One region of the Kitasatospora sp. NPDC087315 genome, then DNA from elsewhere that is predicted to be linked to it. Evidence: riboswitches for the same ligand, from Rfam matches in the RefSeq annotation. Region 1 holds a riboswitch; each other region holds the start of a gene.
The links. Region 1 has a riboswitch for thiamine pyrophosphate ahead of thiC (phosphomethylpyrimidine synthase ThiC). Riboswitches for the same ligand answer to the same signal wherever they lie in the genome.

Region 1 (7,448 bases):
CACCGGTTCCACCACATCACCGAGGAACTGCGGGTGCTCGTGGTGTTCTCCCCGCCCGAGGACTGATCCGGGGCCCGGTTAGGGTCGGGGTATGAGCCTGAGCCTGACGGAAGAACTCTGGGCGGCGATCGAACCGGTCTACGCCAAGATCCTCGACCACCCCTTCATCGGCGGCCTCACCGACGGCACCCTGCCCCGGGAGGCGTTCCGCCACTTCGTCGTCCAGGACTCGCACTACCTGCGCGACTACGCCCGCGCGCTCGCCGTCTGCGCCGCCAAGGCGCCCGGTGAGGAGGAGGTGCGGGCCTTCGCCGACGACGCGGTCGGCGCGCTGGCGGCCGAGCAGGGCATGCACGCCGAGTTCATGGAGGCCTTCGGCGCCAGCGCCGAACAGGCCGCCACGGAACCGGTGTTGCCCACCACCCGGGCCTACACTAGCTATCTGCTGGCGACCGTCTACGGCGGTTCCTTCGCCGAGGCCGTCGGCGCGGTGCTGCCCTGCTACTGGATCTATGCCCGGGTCGGTGACGAACTGCTCGCCAAGGGCTCCCCCGACCCGCTCTACGCGAAGTGGATCGCGACCTACGGGGACGAGACGTTCCAGGCCGTGGTGCGGCGGGTGCTGGCGCTCACCGACCGGCTCGGCGAGGAGATCTCCCCGGCGGAGCGCCGCCGGGTGGTCGAGCACTTCACCACCACCTCGCGCTACGAGTGGATGTTCTGGGACGCCGCCTGGCGTGGCGAGACGTGGCCGGTCTGATCCTCCTGGCCGGTCTGATCCTCAGGGGAGCCCCCGGGGGTCGGAGTCGGGGTGATCTCGGGGTTCTCTCCGGGCCGTTGGCTCTCGTTCCGGCACTTGCGGCCCCGTACGATCGAAGTATCGAAAGCAAACGGGATGCGGCACCGGACGGCAGCCGGCCCCGAGGGGAGAGAAGGAACGGACATGGCTGAGTTCTGGAAGTCGCTGCCCTCCTGGGTGCGCAACATCGTCGTCCCGGTGCTGGTGCTGATCCTGGCCTGGAACATCGTGGGGTTCGTGTTCGGCGTCGTCGGCGCCCTGCTGAGCGTGGTCATCAAGCTGCTGGTGGTGGTCGGCATCGCCGCCGCCGTGGTGATCCTGGTGAAGAAGGCCACCAAGAGCTGACCCGTACGGACCCCGGACGCCCGTACCCCCTGCGTGGGGTGCGGGCGCCGGTCGTTCTGGTGGCGGCGGACAACCGACAACTAACAGATAACAGATAACAGATAACAGAAAACGAATGTTGAAAGTTGTCATCCGTTACCTGTCATCCGTCAGCTGTCGTCCGCCGACCGTCGGACCCGGGCCTCCGTCACCGCGCGGTCCTCGATCGGCACCTGCTGGACCGGCCCCGGTTTCGGCCCCGGCGCCGGAGCCGCTGGTTGTTCCGGACCGTGCATGGTGGTGAGCAGCTGCCGGGCGAGGCCGAGGCCGGTGCCGCCCATGGTGAGGGCCTTGGCGAACAGCTCGCCCACCCCGTCGGCGCCGTTCAGCAGGATCATGTGCTCGACATTGCCGAAGGACTCGGCGGCGGCCAGCACGATGTCCGGCCACTTCTCCGCCAACTCCTGTGCCACCACGGCCTCCTGGTTCTCCGAGAGGGCGGCGGCCCGGGCCCGGATGCCCTCGGCCTTGGCGAGCCCGATCGCCCGGGTCGCCTCCGCGTCCGCCAGACCGCGGGCCTCGGCGGAGGCGGCCTCCGCCTCCCCGGTGGCCCTGGTCGCCTCGGCGGCGGCGAGCCCGCGCAGCTTGGTGGCCTCCGCGGCGGCCGCGGCGGCGATCTTGACCTGGCCGGCCTCGGCCGCCGCCTTCAGCTCGGTCTCCTGGGCCTGAGCCTGGGCGGCGGAGATCCGGGCGTCGCGGTCGGCCTCGGCCCTGGTGCGGGTCTCGTACGCCTTGGCGTCGGCCGGCTTGCGGACATCGATCTGCAGCTGCTGCTCCTTGCGGCGGGCCTCCAGCTCGGCGACCTTGGTCTCCTGGACGACCACCTCCTGCCGGGCGGCGGCCTGGGCGAGCGGTCCGGCCTGTTCGGCGCGGGCGTTGGCGGTGTCCCGTTCGGCCTGGTAGGCGGACTGCTGGATCTGGCTGTTGCGGGTGGCCTCGGCCTTGCGCGCGGCGGCCTCCTGCTCCGCCTCGGTGGCCATCCGGTCGGCCTCGGCCTGGGCGATCCGGGCGTCCCGCTGGACGGCGGCGGCGTGCGGGATGGCGAGGTTCTTGATGTAGCCGGTGGGGTCGATGATCTCCTGGATCTGCAGGGTGTCGATGATCAGCCCGAGCTTCTCCATCTCCAGCCCGGAGGCGGCCCTGGTCTCCCCGGTGAGCCGCTCGCGGTCCCTGATCATGTCCTCGACGGTGAGCCCGCCGACGATCGAGCGCAGGTGGCCGGCGAAGACGTTGTGGACGCGCTGGCTGATCAGCTTCTGCTGGTCGAGAAAGCGCCGGGCGGCATTGGCGATGGAGACCTCGTCGTCGCCGACCTTGAAGATCACCACGCCTTTGACGTGGACCGGGATGCCCTGTGAGGTGACGCATTCGACGTTCAGCTCGGCCTCGTTGAGGTCCAGTGAGAGCCGGCGGACACCCTGGAGGCCCGGCGTGACGAAGGTCCCGCGGCCGGTGACGATCCGGAAGCCCAGACCGTCGCCGACCCCCTCGGTCCGGTGCCGGGAGCCGGAGATGATCAGAGCCTCGTTGGGCTCCGCCACCCGCCACATGAGTTTGAAGAGCGTGATCCCGAAGACCAGCGCGGCGACGACGGCCCCCGCGATGATGAGCACCATGGTTCAACTCCCCCTTCCGGCGCATGAGATGCGCCGGTTCGGATTGTCCGCTCAGGGCAACTCGAAGGAAAGGGAAGTGACGTGACGGGCTGTCACAAGCGTGTCACGGGAAGACCGGTGCCACATAGACGGTCCGGGGCGGGTGGTACTCGACCACCACCACCGGTGTGCCGACCGACAGCCGGTCGCCCGGTACGGCGAGGTAGGCCAGGAAGGCCTCCGTCCCCTGGCGCTCCCTGACGTGCACCATCACCTCGCCGACCAGACCGGCTCCGACCGGACCGGTGACCCGCCCTGTGCTTCCGACCACTACGGCCTCCCTCGTCGCCTGCCCGTGTGACTGCCAGTCTGCCGGGCCGGGCTCCCCCGGTGGGCCCGCCGGCCGAATCGCCGGGCACCGACCCCCTCTGGACCAGCCGCGATCGGCTCGCTACGGTGTTGGACGTCATGCGCGGGCAATACCGCCTGCGGACACGGGAGCTCGGAGCACCGGGCTGAGAGGGCGCTGACCGGGACGTCGCTGGACGTGCCGAACGCTGCGCCGACCGCAGGAACCTGACCGGGTAATGCCGGCGTAGGGAGTTGAAGGTCTGATGACCACTTTTGATGCACAGCCGCAGTCTGCCCAGAACGCCGCCGTCAGCAGCGCGGGCACCGGCTATCCGACCCCGGCCTGGCGCAAGGCCTACCGCGACGGGTCCCGCCCCGACCTGCGCGTTCCGTACCGCGAGGTCGTGCTCACCAACGAGAAGAGCGTCCCGCTCTACGACACCTCCGGGCCGTACACCGACCCGGCGTACGAGCCCGACGTACGGCGCGGCCTGCCCGCGCTGCGCGACGCGTGGATCCGCCAGCGCGGCGACGTCGAGGAGTACGACGGCCGCGAGGCCCGCCCCGAGGACGACGGGATCAAGCACACCTCGCCGCGCGGCGGAAACCTGAAGAACCTGGACGCCGTCTTCCCCGGCCGCCCGCGCCGCCCCCTGCGCGGCCGCGGCGACGCCGCAGTCACCCAGCTCGGCTACGCCAAGCGCGGCATCGTGACCCCGGAGATGGAGTTCGTCGCCCTGCGCGAGGGCCTGGCGCCGGAGTTCGTCCGCTCCGAGGTGGCGCGCGGCCGGGCCGTCATCCCGGTCAACGTGAACCACCCCGAGGTCGAGCCGGCCGCCATCGGCACCAACTTCCTGGTGAAGATCAACGCCAATATCGGCAACTCCGCCGTCACCTCCTCGATCGAGGAGGAGGTGGAGAAGATGACCTGGGCCACCCGCTGGGGCGCGGACACCGTGATGGACCTCTCCACCGGCCGCAACATCCACACCACCCGCGAGTGGATCCTGCGAAACTCCCCCGTGCCGATCGGCACCGTGCCGCTCTACCAGGCGCTGGAGAAGGTCGACGGCAAGGCCGAGGACCTCAGCTGGGACGTCTACCGCGACACCGTCGTCGAGCAGTGCGAGCAGGGCGTGGACTACATGACCGTCCACGCCGGAGTGCTGCTGCGGTACGTCCCGCTGACGGCCCGCCGCAAGACCGGCATCGTCTCGCGCGGCGGCTCGATCATGGCCGCCTGGTGTCTGGCGCACCACCGGGAGAACTTCCTCCACACCAACTTCGAGGAGCTCTGCGACATCCTCGCCCGCTACGACGTCACCTTCTCGCTCGGTGACGGCCTGCGGCCCGGTTCGATCGCCGACGCCAACGACGAGGCGCAGTTCGCCGAACTCCGGACGCTGGGCGAACTCGGCCGGATCGCCCGGGCCAAGGACGTCCAGGTGATGATCGAGGGCCCGGGCCACGTCCCGATGAACAAGATCAAGGAGAACATGGATCTCCAGCGGGAGATCTGCGACGAGGCGCCGTTCTACACCCTCGGCCCGCTGACCACCGATGTCGCCCCCGGCTACGACCACATCACCTCGGGCATCGGCGCCGCGATGATCGCCTGGTGGGGCACCGCGATGCTCTGCTACGTCACCCCCAAGGAGCACCTGGGCCTGCCCAACCGGGACGACGTGAAGACCGGCGTCATCACCTACAAGATCGCCGCCCACGCCGCCGACCTCGCCAAGGGCCACCCCGGCGCCCAGGCCTGGGACGACGCCCTCTCCGACGCCCGCTTCGAGTTCCGCTGGGAGGACCAGTTCAACCTGGCCCTCGACCCGGAGACGGCCCGCGCCTTCCACGACGAGACCCTCCCCGCGGAGCCCGCCAAGACGGCCCACTTCTGTTCCATGTGCGGCCCGAAGTTCTGCTCGATGAAGATCAGTCAAAAGATCCGGGCCGAGCACGGCGAGGGCTCCAGTGCCGTGGAGACCGAGTTCGACGCCGAGGCCCTGGCGGGCATGAAGGCCAAGTCCGAGGAGTTCGCCGCCCAGGGCAACCGGGTCTACCTGCCGCTGGCGGACTGACGTTGCCCCGCCGGCTGCGCTGCTCCGGGAAGCCGGGAGGCTTTCCCGGAGCAGCGCTTCGGCGTGCGGCTGCTCCAGGGAGGAAGGGTGGCCGGCGGGCTGGTGATCTGCTCTGATACTGATGCCGCCATGAATCAGCAGAGCAACAGTGAGCCCGATGTCGCTGGCTGGGCGGTGGAATGCCGTGAGTACACGCGAGGGGCGCTGACCACCATCGGTGAGCGCGAGGACCTGATGCAGACCGATCCGGGTACGGCCTCCCGCATCGTCGGAGACCAACTCGCCGAGTGGGCGACCTACCCGGAACTGTCCGAGGACGAGTGGGCCAGGGCGCACTCGCTGCTGATGTTGTTCGCCGCCGAGTTCCTGATCAGTGCGTACGGGGCCCGTTGGGACTGGCTGGTCGACGTGTCCTCTCCGCTCGGGGGTCGCTGGGTCGTCACCGGATTCACCCATCCGCTGGGACAGGAGACGGCGCCCGTCGATGTCGGGTGGCTCGCGCATGAGGCGAGGATCAACGGAACGTTCAGCCTCTCCCACGTGATCAACCGAGCGGTCGACCTGTCCATGATCAGGGTGTTCAGGTGATCACCGAGCCCGCGTGTTCCAGGGAAACCACGGCAACGCTCCAGGTGGTCACGAGCAGGGTGCCCCCGTTCAGCATCCGAAGGAGTCGGAGCACGTACTGGCTGCCACCGGCCCTGGCGGATCGATCGGCATTGCGGTCGGCTCGGCGGCTGCCATTGCCTTGGGAGGCTCACTCCTCATTTTTATGAGGCGGAGCGGACGAGCCGCACCCCGCCGACGGCACTAGCCCTGACAGAGGTGAACGCCCAGTCTGCCAGCGGGTCAACCTCCCGCCGGCAGACTGACGCGTCAGCTGACGGGCGCTGTTCCGCGAGGCCGTACCGGCCTTCCGGAACAGCGCCTTGTTGACTTGCGTTGACCTGCGTGAGTGCGGTCCAGCAGCTCACGGCAAGTCGGAACTCTGCGACGGCTCCACCGCCGTCACCTTCGGCCTCCCGCCCGCCGGACTGACGCGACGGAGGGTGCTCCGGTGACCGGTACGGCGTTCGGGTGGTGCGCCGCTCAGCGGAGGGTGGTCTCGATCAGGCCGGCGACCCGGTCGGCGGTGAGGATGCCGAGGAGGTAGCCGTCGTCGTCGATGACCGGCCAGACGGTCAGGTGCTTGATCCGCATCGCGACAGCGGCCGTGGAGAGGGTCATGGTCGGCCAGGCGAACGGGCCGCGCTGGTGCCTGGTGCTGCTGACCGGGGTGAGTTCGGTGTACCAGGGCGGGGCGAGGAACGGGTGGAGTCCCGTCCGGGTGACCAGGCCTTCGCAGCGGCCGTTGTGGTCACGGACGAGGAGGTAGGGGACGCCCGCGCTGCGGAGGATGTCGTCGGCCTGGTCGACGGTGCTGTCGTCGGGGATCTGGTACTCGAACGGTTCCATCGCGTCGGCGACTGTGAGGTCGTGGCGAAGGCCTGTCGGCTTCGTGGAGTGGATGGTCACGGTGTCACCGGTGCCTGACTCCGGTGCGGCGAGGGCGGCCGCCCGGAAGGGTCCTTCGTCCAGGACGAGGCCGGAGAAGGTGACCGGGATGCGGGGTGCCCTGGACATGTCCAGGCTACTCCGGGCCAGGTCGGCCCGGGGGCGGGCCGGCGCGGAGTACCGTGGGAGGCAACCGAGGACATGTCGCACACCGGTACCCACATTGGTGTCGCCCTGGGTCATGATCGGTCCTCTTTCTGGACCGGACGGGCGGCTCGTGATGATGCCGATTCCGCTTCCCACTCCTTCCGCCCCGGGGCCGTGGTCCGTCCCCGGTGTTCCCCTGCTGCCGCGGCTGGTGCTGGAGCCGACGATGTCCCGCAGCGGGATGTTCGACGGCGCGTGGTGGCCCCGCACGAAGGACGCCCGGGCCGAGCTGCCGGACCTGATCACCGCGCTCAGTGTCCATCTGGGCCCCATCCTCCGGGTCGGCCTGTCCACCTCGGCCTGGTACCACATCCCCCGGTCGGTCACCGTGGACGGTCAATCGGTCCGGATCGGCTGGTTCCCCGCCAGCGCCGAGACCATCAGCCTCACCCGGGGCTTCGAGGACCACTTCCTCCTCCTCGTGGTGCCACCCGGTACCGAGCCGGGTACGGCCGCCGCCGCCATGGCGGGGGCGTCGGCGCCGGGGAACCACTCCCCGGCGGCCGAGCTGCTCGGCCGGCCGGTTCGGTGGCTGAA
Region 2 (7,448 bases), on a different contig from region 1:
GGTAGGCCCCGGCGTACGGGTCCGGCTGGACGGCCTGCTGCTGCTCGTGCTGCTGCTCGTAGTAGGCGGGGGCGTAGACGCCGTCCGCGGCGAGCTCCTGCATCTCGAAGGCGGCGGTCTGCTCGACGGCCGGGACGGCCTCGGCCGCCACCGGGGCTGGCCCGGGGGGCTCCTCGACCGCGCCGACCTCGCCGATCCTGGCCGCCGCCGCGGTGGCCGCGGCCACCGCGGCGCCGCCGGTCAGCGCCCCGAGCAGCGGGACCTTGGCCAGCGGTCCGGGCAGGCCGCCGTCGGCCTTGCGCAGCGACCAGCCGGACGTGTAGCCGCGCTTGACCGAGAGGGTGACGAAGGTCTGGCCGACCGCGAACAGCGCGGCGCCCGCACCGATCACCACGACCGAGCCGATCGCCATCCCGGCGGCCACCCCGAGGAAGCCGCCCAGGGCCAGACCGCGCCAGTGGATCGGGGCCCGGTTCTGCAGCAGCAGCTCGGCCACCAGCCAGAGCGCCACCACCGCCAACGCGGCGTACAGCAGCAGGTATCCGACACCCATCCGCCCGCTACCTCCAGTCGCGTGCCCGCGCGCGCCGCGCGTGTGCGGCGACTGTACCGGTTCAACGGCCCGGGTACCGCATCGCGTTCCCGGCCGCCCCCGGCACTTCTCCGGCCGGGGCGGCCGGGCCGCTCAGCGCTGGTGCAGACCGAGGTTCTGGTAGATCTCCAGCGTCGCGGTCGAGTGGTTGAGCGTGATGAAGTGCAGGCCGGGGGCGCCCTCGGCGAGCAGCCGCTCGGACATCGCGGTGGCGTGGTCCATGCCGACCTCGCGCAGCGCCACCGGGTCGTCGATCACGGCCCGCAGCCGCTCCTCCAGGTCGGCCGGGAAGGCCGAGCCGCTCAGCTGGGGGAAGCGGTCCAGCTGCTTGGCGTTGGTGACCGGCATGATCTCCGGGATGATCGGCGCCTCGCAGCCGGCCGCCGTGACCCTGTCGCGCAGCCGCAGGTAGTCGTCGACCTCGAAGAACATCTGGGTGATCGCGTAGTCGGCGCCCGCGCGGATCTTCCCGACGAAGTGCCGGATGTCCTCGTCCCAGTCGGTCGAGCGCGGGTGCATGTTCGGGGAGGCGGCGACGCCGACGCAGAAGTCGCCGATCCCCTTGATCAGCTCCACCAGCTCGTACGCGTAGGTGACCCCCTGCGGGTGGCTCACCCACTCGCCCGTCGGGTCGCCGGGCGGGTCGCCGCGCACCGCGAGGACGTTGCGTACGCCCTGGTCGGCGTAGTGGCCGATGATGTTGCGCAGCTCGGCGATCGAGTGGTCGACCGCGGTCAGGTGGGCGACCGGCGTCAGCGTGGTCTCGGTGGCGATCCGGCCGACCATGTTGACCGTGCGCTCGCGCGAGGAGCCGCCGGCCCCGTAGGTCATGCAGACGAAGTTCGGGTCGAGCGGTTCGAGCCGCCGGATGGCGTCCCAGAGCCGCTGTTCACCGACCTCGGTGCGCGGCGGCATGAACTCGAAGGAGAAGGACCGCTTGCCAGCCGCCAGGAGCTCGCGAACCGTCTGCGCGCGGTCTGTTCTGGTGGAAGCGACGCCGAGTGCCATGCTGGCAGGTTAACCGTCGGGCAAAGGACCCGGACAACCGAGGTCCACGGATTGAGACAATCGGTGGACGGCGTTCCGGATCCCGGCCGGCCGTCGTCCGTACAGGCGTTCCCAGCCGCCCGGCTAGGCTTGCCGCACCCCAGCGAACCTCCGGAGCCTCATCGTGACCTCGCCCACCAGCCGCCCGGCCAGCCCCATTGACGTGGAGGACGTGCGCGAGCGGGTGAACGCCGCGCTCGCCGGGTTCATGGACGGCCAGTCGGCGCTGCTGGGGAAGATCTCCCCGCGGCTGGCACCCGCCGCCGACGCCCTGCGCGACTTCCTGCTCGACGGCGGCAAGCGGCTGCGCCCGGCGTTCTGCTACTGGGGCTGGCGCGGCGCCGGCGGCCCGGCCGGGGGCGACGGCATCGCGCACGCGGCGGCCGCCCTGGAGCTGCTCCAGGCCAGCGCGCTGGTCCACGACGACCTGATGGACCGCAGCGACACCCGGCGCGGCCTGCCCTCCGTCCACCGCCGCTTCGAGGCCCTGCACCGCGAGAGCGGCTGGCGCGGCGACCGCGAGCAGTACGGCGCCTCCGCGGCGGTGCTGCTCGGCGACCTGCTGCTGATCTGGTGCGACGAGCTGTTCCTGCGCTCGGGCCTGGAGCCGGCCGCGGTGCTGTCCGCCAAGCCGGTGTTCGACCTGATGCGGACCGAGGTCATGGTCGGCCAGTACCTGGACGTCCTGGAGCCGGTCGCCGGCGACTCCGCCGACGCGGGCGCGCTGGAGCGGGCCCAGACCGTCCTGCACTACAAGTCGGCCAAATACACCATCGAGCGCCCGCTCCAGATCGGCGCGCTGCTCGCCGGCGCCGGGCCCGGGCTGGTCGAGGCGTACGGGGCGTTCGGCCTGCCGCTGGGCGAGGCGTTCCAGCTCCGGGACGACCTGCTGGGCGTCTTCGGCGACCCGGCCGTCACCGGCAAGCCGGCCGGGGACGACCTGCGCGAGGGCAAGCGCACCCTGCTGGTGGCGCACGCCATGCGCGGGCTGTCCGCGGCCGACGCCCGCCACCTGGACGAGCGGCTCGGGGCACCGGACCTGGCGACCGAGGAGGTCACCCGGCTGCGCGCGCTGGTGGAGCGCAGCGGCGCGCCCGGGCTGGTGGAGCAGCGGATCGAGGAGCTGATGCGCCAGGCGCTCGGCGCGCTGGAGGCGGCGCCGCTGGCGGACGAGCGGGCCCGCGAGGTGCTGCTGGCGCTGGCCGAGGCCGCCACCGTCCGCAAGTACTGACCGGTACCGGGGGTACGGCGGGCGGGTACGGGCGGACGGCGGCGGGCCCGGCGGGGTCAGGCCCGCAGCCGCCGGGACAGCTCGGCGGCGGCCGCCCGCGGGTCGTCCGCGCCGGTGATGGCGCGCACCACCACGATCCGGCGGGCGCCGGCCGCCAGCACCTGGTCCAGGTTGCCGAGGTCGATGCCGCCGATGGCGAACCACGGCCGGTCGGTGTCCCGCGCGGCCGCGTACGAGACCAGGCCGAGGCCCGGCGCGTGGCGGCCGGGCTTGGTCGGGGTCGGCCAGACCGGCCCGGTGCAGAAGTAGTCCACGCCGGGCTCGGCGATCGCCGCGTCCACCTCGGACTCGGCGTGGCAGGACCGTCCGATGATCACGTCCTCGCCGAGGATCGCCCGGGCGGCCGGCACCGGCAGGTCGTCCTGCCCGAGGTGCAGCACGTCGGGGCGGGCGGCGTGCGCGACGTCGGCGCGGTCGTTGACGGCCAGCAGCCTGCCGTGGCGGCGGCAGGCGTCGGCGAAGACCTCCAGGGCCGCCAGCTCCTGCCTGGCCTCCAGGCCCTTGTCCCGCAGCTGGACGATGTCCACCCCGCCGGCCAGCGCCTCGTCCAGGAACTCGGCGAGGTCGCCCTGCTCGCGGCGGGCGTCGGTGCACAGGTAGAGCCGGGCGTCGGCGAGCCGCCGGCGCGGGGTGTCCGCCGCCATCAGATCAGCATCGCCTGGGCGCGGCGCTTCACCTCGGTGCCGCGGTTCTCACACAGCGCCTGGATGGGGCTGCCGGGCAGCGACGGGTCCTCGGTGAAGAGCCACTCCAGGATCTCCATGTCGTTGTACCCGCAGTCGCGCAGGACGGTCAGGGTGCCCGACAGGTGCTTGACCAGGCCCTGGCCGTCGATGAACGCGGCAGGCACCTGCAGCGACTTGTTCGGGCCGCGCCGGACCGCGATCAGCCCGCCGCTGCGGACCAGGTCGCGGACCTCGGTGACCCGCACGCCCCACTGCTCCGAGATGTCGGGCAGGTACATCCACTCGGAAACGAGGGTTTCAATCTTGCTTTCGATCTCACTCACGCCACCAGACTGCCACCTCCACGGCCCGCCGCGCACCACTCACCACCCGCCGCACACCCGTCACAGGTCCGTCGAGCACCGGGGCGGCCGCCTGCGGGCCCCGCCGCGCTACCCGGCGAGCGCCGACTTCAGCGGCACCGCGGGGTCCGCCGCCAGGGCCGGGTCCAGCGCCGTACCGCGCTCGATCAGCCGGCGGCCCTGGGCGAGGTCGCGCGGACGGTCCACCGCGAGCAGGGCGCGCGGCACACCGTCGCGCAGCCAGAGCACCGACCAGGACGGCTCCCCGGGTGAACCGCGCCACAGCGGCTCGTCACCGGCCCCGTGCCGCCCGGCGTACTGGACCATGCGGCCGAACTGCTCCGACCAGAAGTACGGCACCGGATCGTAGGGCGCCTGCGCGCCGAGGACGGCGGCGGCCGCCGCCGCGCCGGACTGCAGCGCGTGGTCCCAGTGCTGGACGGCCAGCCGGACGCCGGAGCGCGCCGACGGATAGCTGACGCAGTCCCCCGCGGCGAAGACGCCGGGCAGGCTGGTGCGCAGCCGCTCGTCCACCAGGACGGCACCGGCCGCGTCCAGTTCGACGCCGGAGCCGGCCAGCCAGCCGGTGGCCGGCCGGGCGCCGATCCCGACCAGCACCTCGTCGGCCGGCAGGTGCGAGCCGTCCGCCAGCAGCACCGCGCCGGGCTCCACCGCCGCGACCCCGACGCCGCAGCGCAGGTCCACCCCGGCCTCGGCGTACCAGGCGGCCATCGCCCGGCCGATCCCGGCGGGCAGCGCGCCGGGGACGGGCGCCGGGCCCATCTCGACGACCGTGACCTCGCACCCCGCCGCCCGGGCGGCGGTGGACACCTCGGCGCCGATCCAGCCCGCGCCGACCAGCACCAGGCGCAGGCCCGGCCGGAGCAGGGCACGCAGCGCCAGCGCGTCGTCCAGGGTGTGCAGCAGGTGCGCGCGCTCGGCGCCGGGCAGGGCCCGCGGGGCGGCACCGGTGGCGATCACCAGCGTGCCGTACGGCAGATCGCCGGCGTCGGTGTGCAGCACCCCGGGGGTGAGGCCGGTGGCGCGGCGGCCGGTGAGCAGTTCGACGCCCAGGTCCGCGAAGTCGAGGTCGAGGGTGGTGGCATCGGCCTTGCCGAGCAGCACCTCCTTGGAGAGCGGCGGCCGGTCGTACGGCGCGTGGGGCTCCTCGCCGACCAGCACGATCCGCCCCTGCCAGCCGCCCTGCCGCAGCCCCGCGGCGCACTGCGCCCCGGCCAGCCCGGCCCCGACCACGACCACCTGATCCGTCCCGCTCAGCTCTGCCACGCCGTCACTGTACTCAGCGGCGGCCGTCCGTCCGGGCCCCACCCGGGCTCGGGTCCACCCCTCGTACGCGCCTTCGGCCGGGGCGGGACGCGGAGTTAAGGTGGTGGCACCAATTCACGGGAGCCCGGCGGACCGGGCTGAGAGGCGGGCTGACACGGCCTGCGACCGTCCGAACCTGATCCGGGTCATACCGGCGAAGGGAGAGCAGCGACTTTGACACGCTTGGCCAAGGGCGCGCATGCCGACGTCCTGGTGATCGGCGGGGGCATCATCGGCCTCGCCGTCGCCTGGCGCGCGGCCCGGCGCGGGCTGGGGAACATCGTGGTGATCGACCCGGCGCACGGCGGCGGCGCCGCCCGGGTCGCGGCCGGCATGCTCGCCCCCGTCACCGAACTCCAGTACGGCGAGGAGCCGTTGCTCCGCCTCGGGATGGCATCCAACGAGCGCTATGCCGCCTTCGCCGCCGAACTCACCGAGGCGAGCGGCGGCCAGGACACCGGCTACCGCCAGTGCGGCACCGTCGCCGTCGCCCTGGACTCCGACGACCGCGCGGAACTGCGTGAACTGCACGCCTTCCACCAGCGGCTCGGCCTGGACTCGCACTGGCTCACCGGCCGCGAGGCCCGCAGGCTCGAACCCATGCTCGCCCCCGGCGTCCGGGGCGGTCTGCACGTCACCGACGACCACCAGGTGGACGGCCGCCGGCTGGCCAGGGCGCTGGTCCTCGCCTGCGAGCGGGCCGGCGTCCTGCTGCACCGCGCCGAGGCCACCGAACTGCTGGTCGAGAACGACCGCGCGGTCGGCGCCCGGCTGGACACACTGGAGACCGTCACCGCCGACCGGATCGTGCTCGCCGCCGGTCCGCACAGCCACCGGCTGCCCGGCCTGCCCGAGGGCGTGCTCCCCGCGATCCGCCCGGTGAAGGGGCAGATCCTGCGGCTGCGGGTGCCCGAGCCGTACCGGCCGTTCCTCTCCCGCAACGTGCGCGCGGTGGTGCGCGGCCGGCACCTCTATCTGGTGCCCCGGGAGAACGGCGAGCTGGTGATCGGTGCCACCAGCGAGGAGCAGGGGTACGACACCACCGTCACCGCCGGCGGGGTGTACGAGCTGCTGCGCGACGCGCACGAGCTCGTCCCCGGCATCACCGAGCTGCCCCTGGTGGAGACCTCCGCCGGACTGCGCCCCGGCTCCCCGGACAACGCCCCGCTGATCGGTCCGACCGCCCTGCCCGGCCTCGTCGCCGCCACCGGCCACTACCGCAACGGCGTGCTGCTCACCCCGGTGACGGCCGATCTGGTCGCCGAGTACCTGGCCACCGGCGAGACGCCCGCCCTGGCGGCGCCGTTCACCCCCACCCGCTTCTCCCCCGCCCGCTCCACCACGAAGGCCCCCGCATGAGCGAGATCGCACTGACCGTCAACGGCGAGCCCCGGCAGGTGCCCGCCACCACCACCCTCGCCGAGGTGGTGGCCGCGCTGAGCGCCGCCAACTCCGGCGTCGCCGCCGCGCTCAACGAGACCGTGGTGCCGCGTGGTTCGTGGCCGCGGACCCGGCTCGCCGCGGGTGACCGGGTCGAGATCCTCACCGCCGTCCAGGGAGGCTGACCATGGCGGACGACCTGCTGGACATCGCCGGGACCACGTTCGGCTCCCGGCTGATCATGGGCACCGGTGGCGCGCCCAGCCTGGAGATCCTGGAGCAGGCGCTGCGGTTCTCCGGCACCGAGCTCACCACGGTGGCGATGCGCCGGGTCGACGCCACCACCCAGGGCTCCGTCCTGGACGTGCTGGTCCGCAACGGCATCCGGGTGCTGCCCAACACGGCCGGCTGCTTCACGGCCGGCGAGGCGGTGCTGACCGCCAGGCTGGCCCGCGAGGCGCTCGGCACCGACTGGGTGAAGCTGGAGGTCATCGCGGACGAGCGGACCCTGCTGCCCGATCCGATCGAGCTGCTGGACGCCGCCGAGACCCTGGTCGACGACGGCTTCACCGTGCTGCCCTACACCAACGACGACCCGGTGCTGGCACGGAAGCTGGAGGACGTCGGCTGCGCGGCGATCATGCCGCTGGGTTCCCCGATCGGCTCCGGCCTGGGCATCCGCAACCCGCACAACTTCCAGCTGATCGTGGAGAGCGCCCGGGTCCCGGTGATCCTGGACGCGGGTGCCGGCACCGCCTCGGACGTGGCGCTGGCGATGGAGCTGG
Region 3 (7,448 bases), on a different contig from region 1:
TCCTGCACCGCCGTCGGGGGTGCGGTTCGGCTCTCGGGTGTGGGGCACTGCTGCTCGGCGGGGCCGAGCACCGGGCGGTGGCGGCCCGGCGGGTCGAGCACCGAGAGCCCGCTGACGCAGCCGGGCTCGCCCGGCTCGGAGGGAGTCGACGATGGGTGGGACTCGTTCATGCCGCCACTCCTGACGCGGTGGTACGTGTCATGCGGAACCCCCAGGTACGGCCGATTGGAGCGAGGACGGCCAAAGGGCGCGTTTCGCCTCGATTCGCTACTACTCGTCATTGATCGACAGCAATGCCACCACTTCTACACAGGCCATTCGGGGCATGTCCAGATCCAGGACGACGCGGTGGCCGGTTCCACATGCTTCGGAGCCCGTACGGCGGGCGCGTCCGGTTCGTACGCGCGCCGGTCGGCCTCGGACGGCATGGAGCTCCGGGAGAACGGGCAGAACCGTCCTGACGGCTCCGGCGGCCGTCCGGATCGTATGCTTTCGCCGTCCGTCGGCCGGGCTGGCCGGAAGACACTCACTCGTACGGTGGAACCAACCGCCCCCGGGCGGCGTCCATCCGGTCGCGTACGGGATTCTCGTTCCAAGGGCTGTTCTATTCCGCGGTCCTTCAGGTCGTGCTCCACACCGTGCTTCACGCCCGTCACGCCGTTCGTCCGTCCTGCCGCCCGGCCCCGCCAGCATCGCGCCTTCGCGGGGCCCGCACGGCGCTTCCCGACGTACGCCGGCGGGCTTTGAGCGAACCGAGCGGTCACGGAAAGGAACGAGCGCCATGCGTGAGAATCCGAGGGGCCGGTCATCGGCCCGTTCCGCCCGGCTGGCCGCCGCGCTGGCCGCCGCCGTGGACCATCGCTGGCCCGTGGTGCCGGGCGCGCTGCTGACTGCCGGGCAGTGCTCCTGCGGGGATCCGGGCTGCGCCGTCCCCGGTGCCCACCCGCACGACCCGCCGCTGCTCGCGGCCACCACCGACGCCCGGATGGTGCGCTGGTGGTGGGAGCGGCAGAGCCCGGACGCGCCGGTGCTGGCCGCCACCGGCGGGGTGGTCTCGGCGGTCAGCCTGCCCGCGGCGGCCGGTGCCAGGGCGCTCGCCTACCTCGGCGCGCTGCGGCTGCCGCTCGGCCCGGTGCTGGCGATGCCCGGCCGGTACGCGATGCTGGTCGCCCCGTACTCGCTCGACGTGCTCGGCGAGATGCTCGCCCAACTGCCATGGGTGCCGGGCTCGTTGCGTTATCACGGGTCGGGTGGGTTCCTGCCGCTGCCGCCCGGTGGCGGGTCCGGCGGGCGGGTGCGCTGGGTGCTGCCGCCGCGGCCGGCGGCCGGCGGCGGGGTCTGGCTGCCCCAGGTCGGTCCGCTGCTGGGGGAGTTGGTCGAGGCGACGGTCCGGCTGGACACCGGCCGCTCGGCGTACTGACCGGGTGCGGCGGGGTCGTGCGCGAGTGATCGTGTACGGCGGGATCGTGCGGGCGGACCAGCCGCTCGTGCGCCGTCCCGTGCGCCGGCCGCACGCGGGCGGCCGTTCCGGAAAACAAAAGATCCGGTCGCTGGCGACGGGGGATGCACCAGCGACCGGACTCTTTAGACAGTAACAAGGATCCGCGCCCGCGCCAATTTCCAAGGACCCTTCCCCGCCCGGAAATTGCGGTCGGCGAGGGGTAATGTGACGCGTATCACCCGATCCTGGTCGCCTTTAGTTCAAGGTGACCTGACGGTTCACCAGGTTTGCCCGGGCGCGCCGCTCCTCGGCCGTCAGCGGGGTGTTGTCGGCCAGCGTGGCGGCGAGCCGCTCGGCGAACTCGGCGGCCGGCTTCTCGCAGTCGGCCGCCGTCATGGCCACCGGCAGGTCCCAGACCGGGACGGTCAGCCCGTGCGCGCGGAACGAGCCGACCAGGCGGGTGTCCGGGCCGACCGAGGACTGGTCGGCGGCGGTCAGCCGGGCCAGCGCGTCCAGCAGTTGCTCCTCCGGCACCGTCATCACCCAGCGCAGGTGGTTCTTGTCCGGAGTGCCGCACCAGTAGGCGGAGTCGACGCTGCCGAGCTTCTCGGTGGGGATCGCCGAGGCGTTGGCGCGCTCCAGCGAGGCGGCCACCTCGCCGGTGGCGGCCTCGGCGTCCTCCAGCCAGAACTCGAAGCCGGTGTGCACGGCCGGCGTGAACCCGGCGTCGAGGTCCAGCAGATCCTGCAGACGGCGGCCGCCCGGGACGGTCCGGCGGGCGGGTACCGGGGTGCCCGGCTCGGTGGCCAGGGCCAGCTCCAGGGCGTCCGCGAGGTCGCGGCTCAGGTCGCCGGAGGCGGACTGGGTCTGCAGGCCGAGCAGGATCGAGCCGTCCGGGCGGCGCAGCGCGGGCCAGGCCAGCGGCAGGACGGTCGCCAGCGTCACCGACGGGACCTCGCCGTTGGCGGCCTCGGCCACCCCGGCGGCCAGCGTCAGCGGCACCGTCGCGGCCGGCACCAGCTCGCGCAGCGCGACCCAGTCGGCCTCGCCCGGCAGCCCCTCGAACGGGCGGTGCACCAGCTCCTGCACGGCGTGCGAGGCATCCCGGCCGTGACACGCCTTGTACCGGCGGCCGGAACCGCAGGGGCAGTTCTCGCGGGCCCCGACCACGGGGATCTCGCCCGTGGCGGCGGTGGTGGACTGGCTGCGCTGCGGCGCCTTCTTGGCGGCCTTCTTGCCCATGGTGCGGCTCTCCCGGGGACGGTTGTGTTGTGCTCCGGGCAGCCTACTGACGTTCCCCCGGCGCGTGGACACACGCCGGGGCGGGGCGTGGGTGGCGGCGCGCGCGGACGGGGCGCGGGGGCGCGCGGACGGGCGGGTCCGGCCCGCTCAGGCGCTGCGGGCATCACCGCCGGTCCGTCGGGCGTGGCGGGCCCGGGCGGGCAGTGCCGCCCACACCGTCACTTCGCCGGGAGCGTCGCGCACACCCCAGTCGCTGGCCAGCTGGCCGACGATGCTCAGGCCGCGGCCGCCGCGCGAGGTCAGGGACGGGCCGGCGGGCGTCGGGCGGGTCTGCGCCCCGCCGTCGGTGACCTCCAGCGTGAGGATCCCGTCCGCGTGCATCTGCCAGCGCACCAGGACCCCGCCGTCGCCGCCGTCCGGCTGTGGGTGTGCGGCCGTCCTGGCGCCCTGGCCCGCGGTGGGGACCCCGACGAGCACCTGGTCCACGACCTCCGCCCGGGCGCTGCGGCCGAGCGCGGGCAATGGCCCGAGCGGCCGCGCATAGCGACAGGCATTACTCAGCAGTTCGGAAAGGATCAGAACAGCATCATCAATGACCGGTTCGGGTATCTCCCGGTCGCCCAGATCTCGACGCAGTCGGCGCCGTGCGACCCCGACACTCGCTGGGCCGTGCGGCACTGCCATGGTCGATGAAGTCGGCACTTCACGCGCCACCATCAACGCCACCCCCGGACCTCCTTCAGCGTATGCCGAGGGATGGATGCCCCTTGGTAATGCGTCGGAAACGACTGCGGGGCGATCCCGCGCGGACATTTCAAACCGCGCGACCCAGGGTGGGCGGCAGGTGATTCCGTGCTCACCCTCCGTCGTGAAAACGCATAATTTCCGGCAAAAATTGTCGGCAGCAGGTTTGGTTCACCGGCCGAGCTGGGCGAGGACCTCGGCCGGGCGGTTGGTGATGATCGCCGACACCCCGAGCTCCAGGCACAGCTCCACGTCGGCCGGCTCGTCCACGGTCCAGACGTGCACCTGGTGGCCCAGCTCGCGCAGTCGCGTCACCAGCCGCGGCCTGGCCCGCACCAGCTCGATGCCGGGCCCGGCGATCCCGGCCCCGCCCGGCAGCGTCGCGCCCGGGCGCAGCCGGCCCCGCAGCGGCAGGCCGCGCTCGAACAGGAACACCCTCGGGTACTGCGGCGCGGTGGCGGCCACCCGGGCGAGCGCCAGCGCGGAGAAGCTCATGATCCGGGCCTGCGGGCGGCCGTCCGCGGGGTCTCCGGTGATCTTGAACCGGTCCAGCATCCGCAGGAGCTCGGCCTCCACCCGGCCCCGGAAACGGACCGGGTGCTTGGTCTCGATCGCCAGGTCCACCGGGCGTCCGCAGTCCGCGACCAGCTCCAGCAGGCTCTCCAGCCGCAGAACGCCCCGCAGCTCCGGGTCCGCGCTCGGTGCGCCCGTCTTCCAGGCGCCGAAGTCGTGCGCCTCCAGCTCGGCCAGCGTCATCGCGGACACCGTGCCGCGGCCGTCCGAGACCCGGCCGATCCTGCGGTCGTGCACACAGACCAGATGTCCGTCGGCCGTGACCCGGACATCGCACTCGACCGCGTCGGCGCCCTCGGTGAGCGCCCGCCGGTAGGCGGCGAGCGTGTGCTCGGGCAGCGCGTACGAGGATCCGCGGTGGGCGATCACCTGGACGGACGGCGCGGTGCGCGCCGCCGCCGGGGGGAGGTCGGGGCTGGTCACACGTCCCACGATAGGCGGCGGAAGTGACGCGAAAACGAAGACGGCCCCAACCTGAGGGGCCGTCTTCGCGTGGGGGCGGATCAGTCCCGCGCGTCCCGGCGGGTCAGCGGGGTGAGCGCCCAGGTGGCCAGGGCCGGCACCAGGAAGCCGAACAGCGAGGCCGAGGTCCACTCCTGCGGGGTGAAGTGCAGCGCCTCCTGGACGGAGGTCCAGAAGTCCGTCCACCAGCCGGCGATCGCGGTCGGCGCGATCAGCTGGTAGACGACGAAGCCCAGCGCCCACGGCAGCAGCATCAGCCGGCGGGACGGCGCGTCGGCGGAGAGGTTCCAGCCGCGCCGGCCGGCGCCGAGGAAGTAGTCGACCGCCAGCACCGCGAACATCGGCACGAACACCGAGCCGATCAGGCCCAGGAAGGCGTAGTAGGAGTCGGTGAACTCGGTGATCTGCAGAGCCAGCACCGTGATCAGCAGCCCGGTCCCGCCGGTCAGCACCCGGCGGTCCACCCTGGGCAGCAGGTTGTGGACGGACATCGCGGTCGAGTACACGTTGGCGAAGGACTGGTCCGTCTCGCGCAGGACCAGCACCAGCAGGAACGCCCAGCCGGCCCAGACGCCCAGGAAGGAGTCGAAGATCCGGTCCGGGTCGCCGCCGGACTGCAGCAGCGCGATCAGGCCCAGCACGTAGCACCAGACCTGGGCGACGGTGTAGCCGGAGAAGCTGCCCCAGAACGCGGCGCGCGGGGTGCGCGAGTGCCGGGTGTAGTCGGCGGCCAGCGGCACGAAGGAGATCGACACCGCGATCATCGCGTCGGTGGCCTTCAGGAAGCCGTGCCAGTTGCCCGCGCCCGGGTCCGGCACGCCGTGCCGGCCCAGCTGGACGGTGAAGTACACCATCGCGACCGCGACCGCCCCGGCGACGAACCGCCGCAGCACCGCGATCGAGCCCAGCGGCCAGATGGTCAGCGCGGTGGTCAGCGCGCCCGCCAGCAGGACGAAGGCCCAGCGGTAGCCCTCGGTGTGGACGACGGTCTGCGCGCCCATCGCGATCACCAGCAGCTCGTACACGCCCCAGCCGACGCACTGGACGATGTTCAGCACCGTCGGCACGTACGAGAGCTTCGTCCCGAACAGCCCGCGCAGGTTCGCCATCGCCGGTGCGCCGGTACGGGCCCCGATCAGGGCGGCCACACCGAGCATCGCGGTGCCGACCACGGTCCCGGCCGCGATCGCGGTCACGGCGGCGGCCAGGGAGAGCTCGCTGCCCCGCGCGCCCAGCACGGTGGCGGCGGTGGTGAAGCCGATCAGGCTGACGCCGAGGTTCATCCAGAGCGCGAAGTGGTCGCGGAAGCGGAGCGTGCGCGGCGGCTCGGTGTCCAGGACGAGCGGCGCCTCGACCCGCTCGGACCGGTCCGGCCGGTCCAGGACGGCGGTGGCCGCGGCGGCACCGGTCGCGGTGGGGGAGCCGGGCACGGCGGCGGAACCGGGCACGGGGGGACCGGCGTCGGAGTGAACGGTCGTGGACGGTTCGGAGAAACCCTTGGACGCGGGCGCGCCCGAAGAAGAGGATGGCGAAGCAGGCGGCATGGCCGATACTCCCTACGCCGGCATTACCCGGACAGGTTCCGGCGGTCAGCGCCCCCTCGACGGTCCGCCCACGGACGTCGTGGCGTACGGTCGACCAGCGCACTCTCAGCCTGGGAAGGTCCAAGCTCCCGCGTGTCAGTTGTGAGCGACAGGCTAACCGGCACGGGGGTGAACGCCAAGGCCAGGCGCTGGGCGCCCCGGCCGCGAGGGACATCCGGCGGCGGTGGGCGAGCGGCCGGTGGGGGTGGTGGTTCGGGGGCGTTCGGCCGGGTTTCCGGACGGGGCCGTCGGACCTGGCTAAGGATTCTTATGACTTCTTCAGAAGGGTCCTTACGGCAATCGAATCGAGTGTGCGAAAAACTATGCTTCTTGGTCCTGTCAGCTATGGAGGTCGTCCGTGAGCACCGAGCGCGAGGTTGGGTCCACCGGGCCGCAGGGGGAACAGCCCTCCGGCGGCCAGGGGGTGGTGGGTCCCGCTCATGACGGTCCGGCGCAGCAGTCCGCGTCCGCCGCTGCCACCCCCGCACAGGCGCCCGCCGACCGGACCACCACCGACGTGGCACCGGCGGTGCCCGCCGCGCCCGCCGCTCCGGCGGCCGGCGGATCCACGCCGACGCTGGCGTTCAGCAAGATCAGCGCCCCGGCGCCGGCCGAGGCACCCGCCGCGGCCGCGGCTGCCGACGCTCCCGTGTCCGCGCCCGCCCCGGTCGAGGCCGGCCACCCCGGCCCGGGGTACATCGACGCCCCGCCGCCGGTCGTGCCGCCCGCCCCGGCGGGGCCGCCGGCCGCGCCCGCCCCGGCGCTCGCCGAGGCACCGGCCCTGCCGACGGCGCCCGTCGCGCCCGCCGTCAACCCGTACGCCACCACGGGCGCCCCGGCCGCCGCGGCGCACGACCCGTACGGTGCCCCGCCCGCCGCGGCCCACGACCCGTACGGCGCCCCGGCGGGCCCGCCCGCGCAGCAGCACCCCTTCGGCGCGGGCCAGCCGCTCGGCGGCTGGGGCCCGCACGACTCCTCGGCCGGCGGCGCCGGCGGTCCCGGCCACCCCGGCGGCCCGCTCGGCTACCCGCCCGAGTACCCCGGTACGTCCGGCCCCGGCGGTCCGCGCAAGAAGCGCGGCGGCCTGGTCGCCCTGATCGCCGCCGTCGCCCTGGTCGCCGGTGTGGCCGGCGGCGCGCTCGGTGTGACCATCGCCGACCGCAACGACAACAGCGCCAGCTCCGCGAACGACCGCCGCAGCACCACCGTGCAGGCCAACAGCCCGGAGAAGAACGAGCCCGCCCCCGGCTCCGTCGCCGGCATCGCGCAGAAGGCGCTGCCCAGCGTCGTCACCATCAAGGCGCAGGGCAACGGCGAGTCCGGCACCGGCACCGGCTTCGTCTTCGACACCGAGGGCCACATCCTCACCAACAACCACGTGGTGGCGCCCGCCTCCAACGGCG

Region 2: it holds a riboswitch for thiamine pyrophosphate, as region 1 does, so the genes downstream of both, thiO (glycine oxidase ThiO) here and thiC (phosphomethylpyrimidine synthase ThiC) in region 1, are expected to answer to the same signal.
Region 3: it holds a riboswitch for thiamine pyrophosphate, as region 1 does, so the genes downstream of both, ACIO5D_RS21665 (purine-cytosine permease family protein) here and thiC (phosphomethylpyrimidine synthase ThiC) in region 1, are expected to answer to the same signal.

What each region holds. Positions count from the first base shown of each region.
Region 1 is NZ_JBIUYD010000015.1:194,421-201,868, reverse strand. It holds gene ACIO5D_RS22780 (cupin domain-containing protein) at 1-66, shown strand, start outside; gene tenA (thiaminase II) at 92-760, shown strand; gene ACIO5D_RS22770 (DUF5326 family protein) at 944-1,144, shown strand; gene ACIO5D_RS22765 (flotillin family protein) at 1,294-2,799, opposite strand; gene ACIO5D_RS22760 (hypothetical protein) at 2,903-3,109, opposite strand; TPP riboswitch at 3,263-3,397, shown strand; gene thiC (phosphomethylpyrimidine synthase ThiC) at 3,393-5,210, shown strand; gene ACIO5D_RS22750 (hypothetical protein) at 5,298-5,798, shown strand; gene ACIO5D_RS22745 (CBS domain-containing protein) at 6,300-6,833, opposite strand; gene ACIO5D_RS22740 (DUF5994 family protein) at 6,946-7,448, shown strand, end outside.
Region 2 is NZ_JBIUYD010000009.1:36,381-43,828, reverse strand. It holds gene ACIO5D_RS14660 (hypothetical protein) at 1-553, opposite strand, end outside; gene metF (methylenetetrahydrofolate reductase [NAD(P)H]) at 686-1,600, opposite strand; gene ACIO5D_RS14650 (polyprenyl synthetase family protein) at 1,764-2,870, shown strand; gene thiE (thiamine phosphate synthase) at 2,927-3,574, opposite strand; gene ACIO5D_RS14640 (Rv2175c family DNA-binding protein) at 3,574-3,939, opposite strand; gene ACIO5D_RS14635 (NAD(P)/FAD-dependent oxidoreductase) at 4,048-5,244, opposite strand; TPP riboswitch at 5,351-5,463, shown strand; gene thiO (glycine oxidase ThiO) at 5,458-6,642, shown strand; gene thiS (sulfur carrier protein ThiS) at 6,639-6,848, shown strand; gene ACIO5D_RS14620 (thiazole synthase) at 6,851-7,448, shown strand, end outside.
Region 3 is NZ_JBIUYD010000014.1:198,142-205,589, forward strand. It holds gene ACIO5D_RS21640 (PP2C family protein-serine/threonine phosphatase) at 1-170, opposite strand, end outside; gene ACIO5D_RS21645 (bifunctional DNA primase/polymerase) at 782-1,420, shown strand; gene ACIO5D_RS21650 (DUF5926 family protein) at 1,697-2,683, opposite strand; gene ACIO5D_RS21655 (ATP-binding protein) at 2,831-3,400, opposite strand; gene ACIO5D_RS21660 (glycerophosphodiester phosphodiesterase family protein) at 3,599-4,423, opposite strand; gene ACIO5D_RS21665 (purine-cytosine permease family protein) at 4,504-5,910, opposite strand; TPP riboswitch at 5,999-6,148, opposite strand; gene ACIO5D_RS21670 (S1C family serine protease) at 6,404-7,448, shown strand, end outside.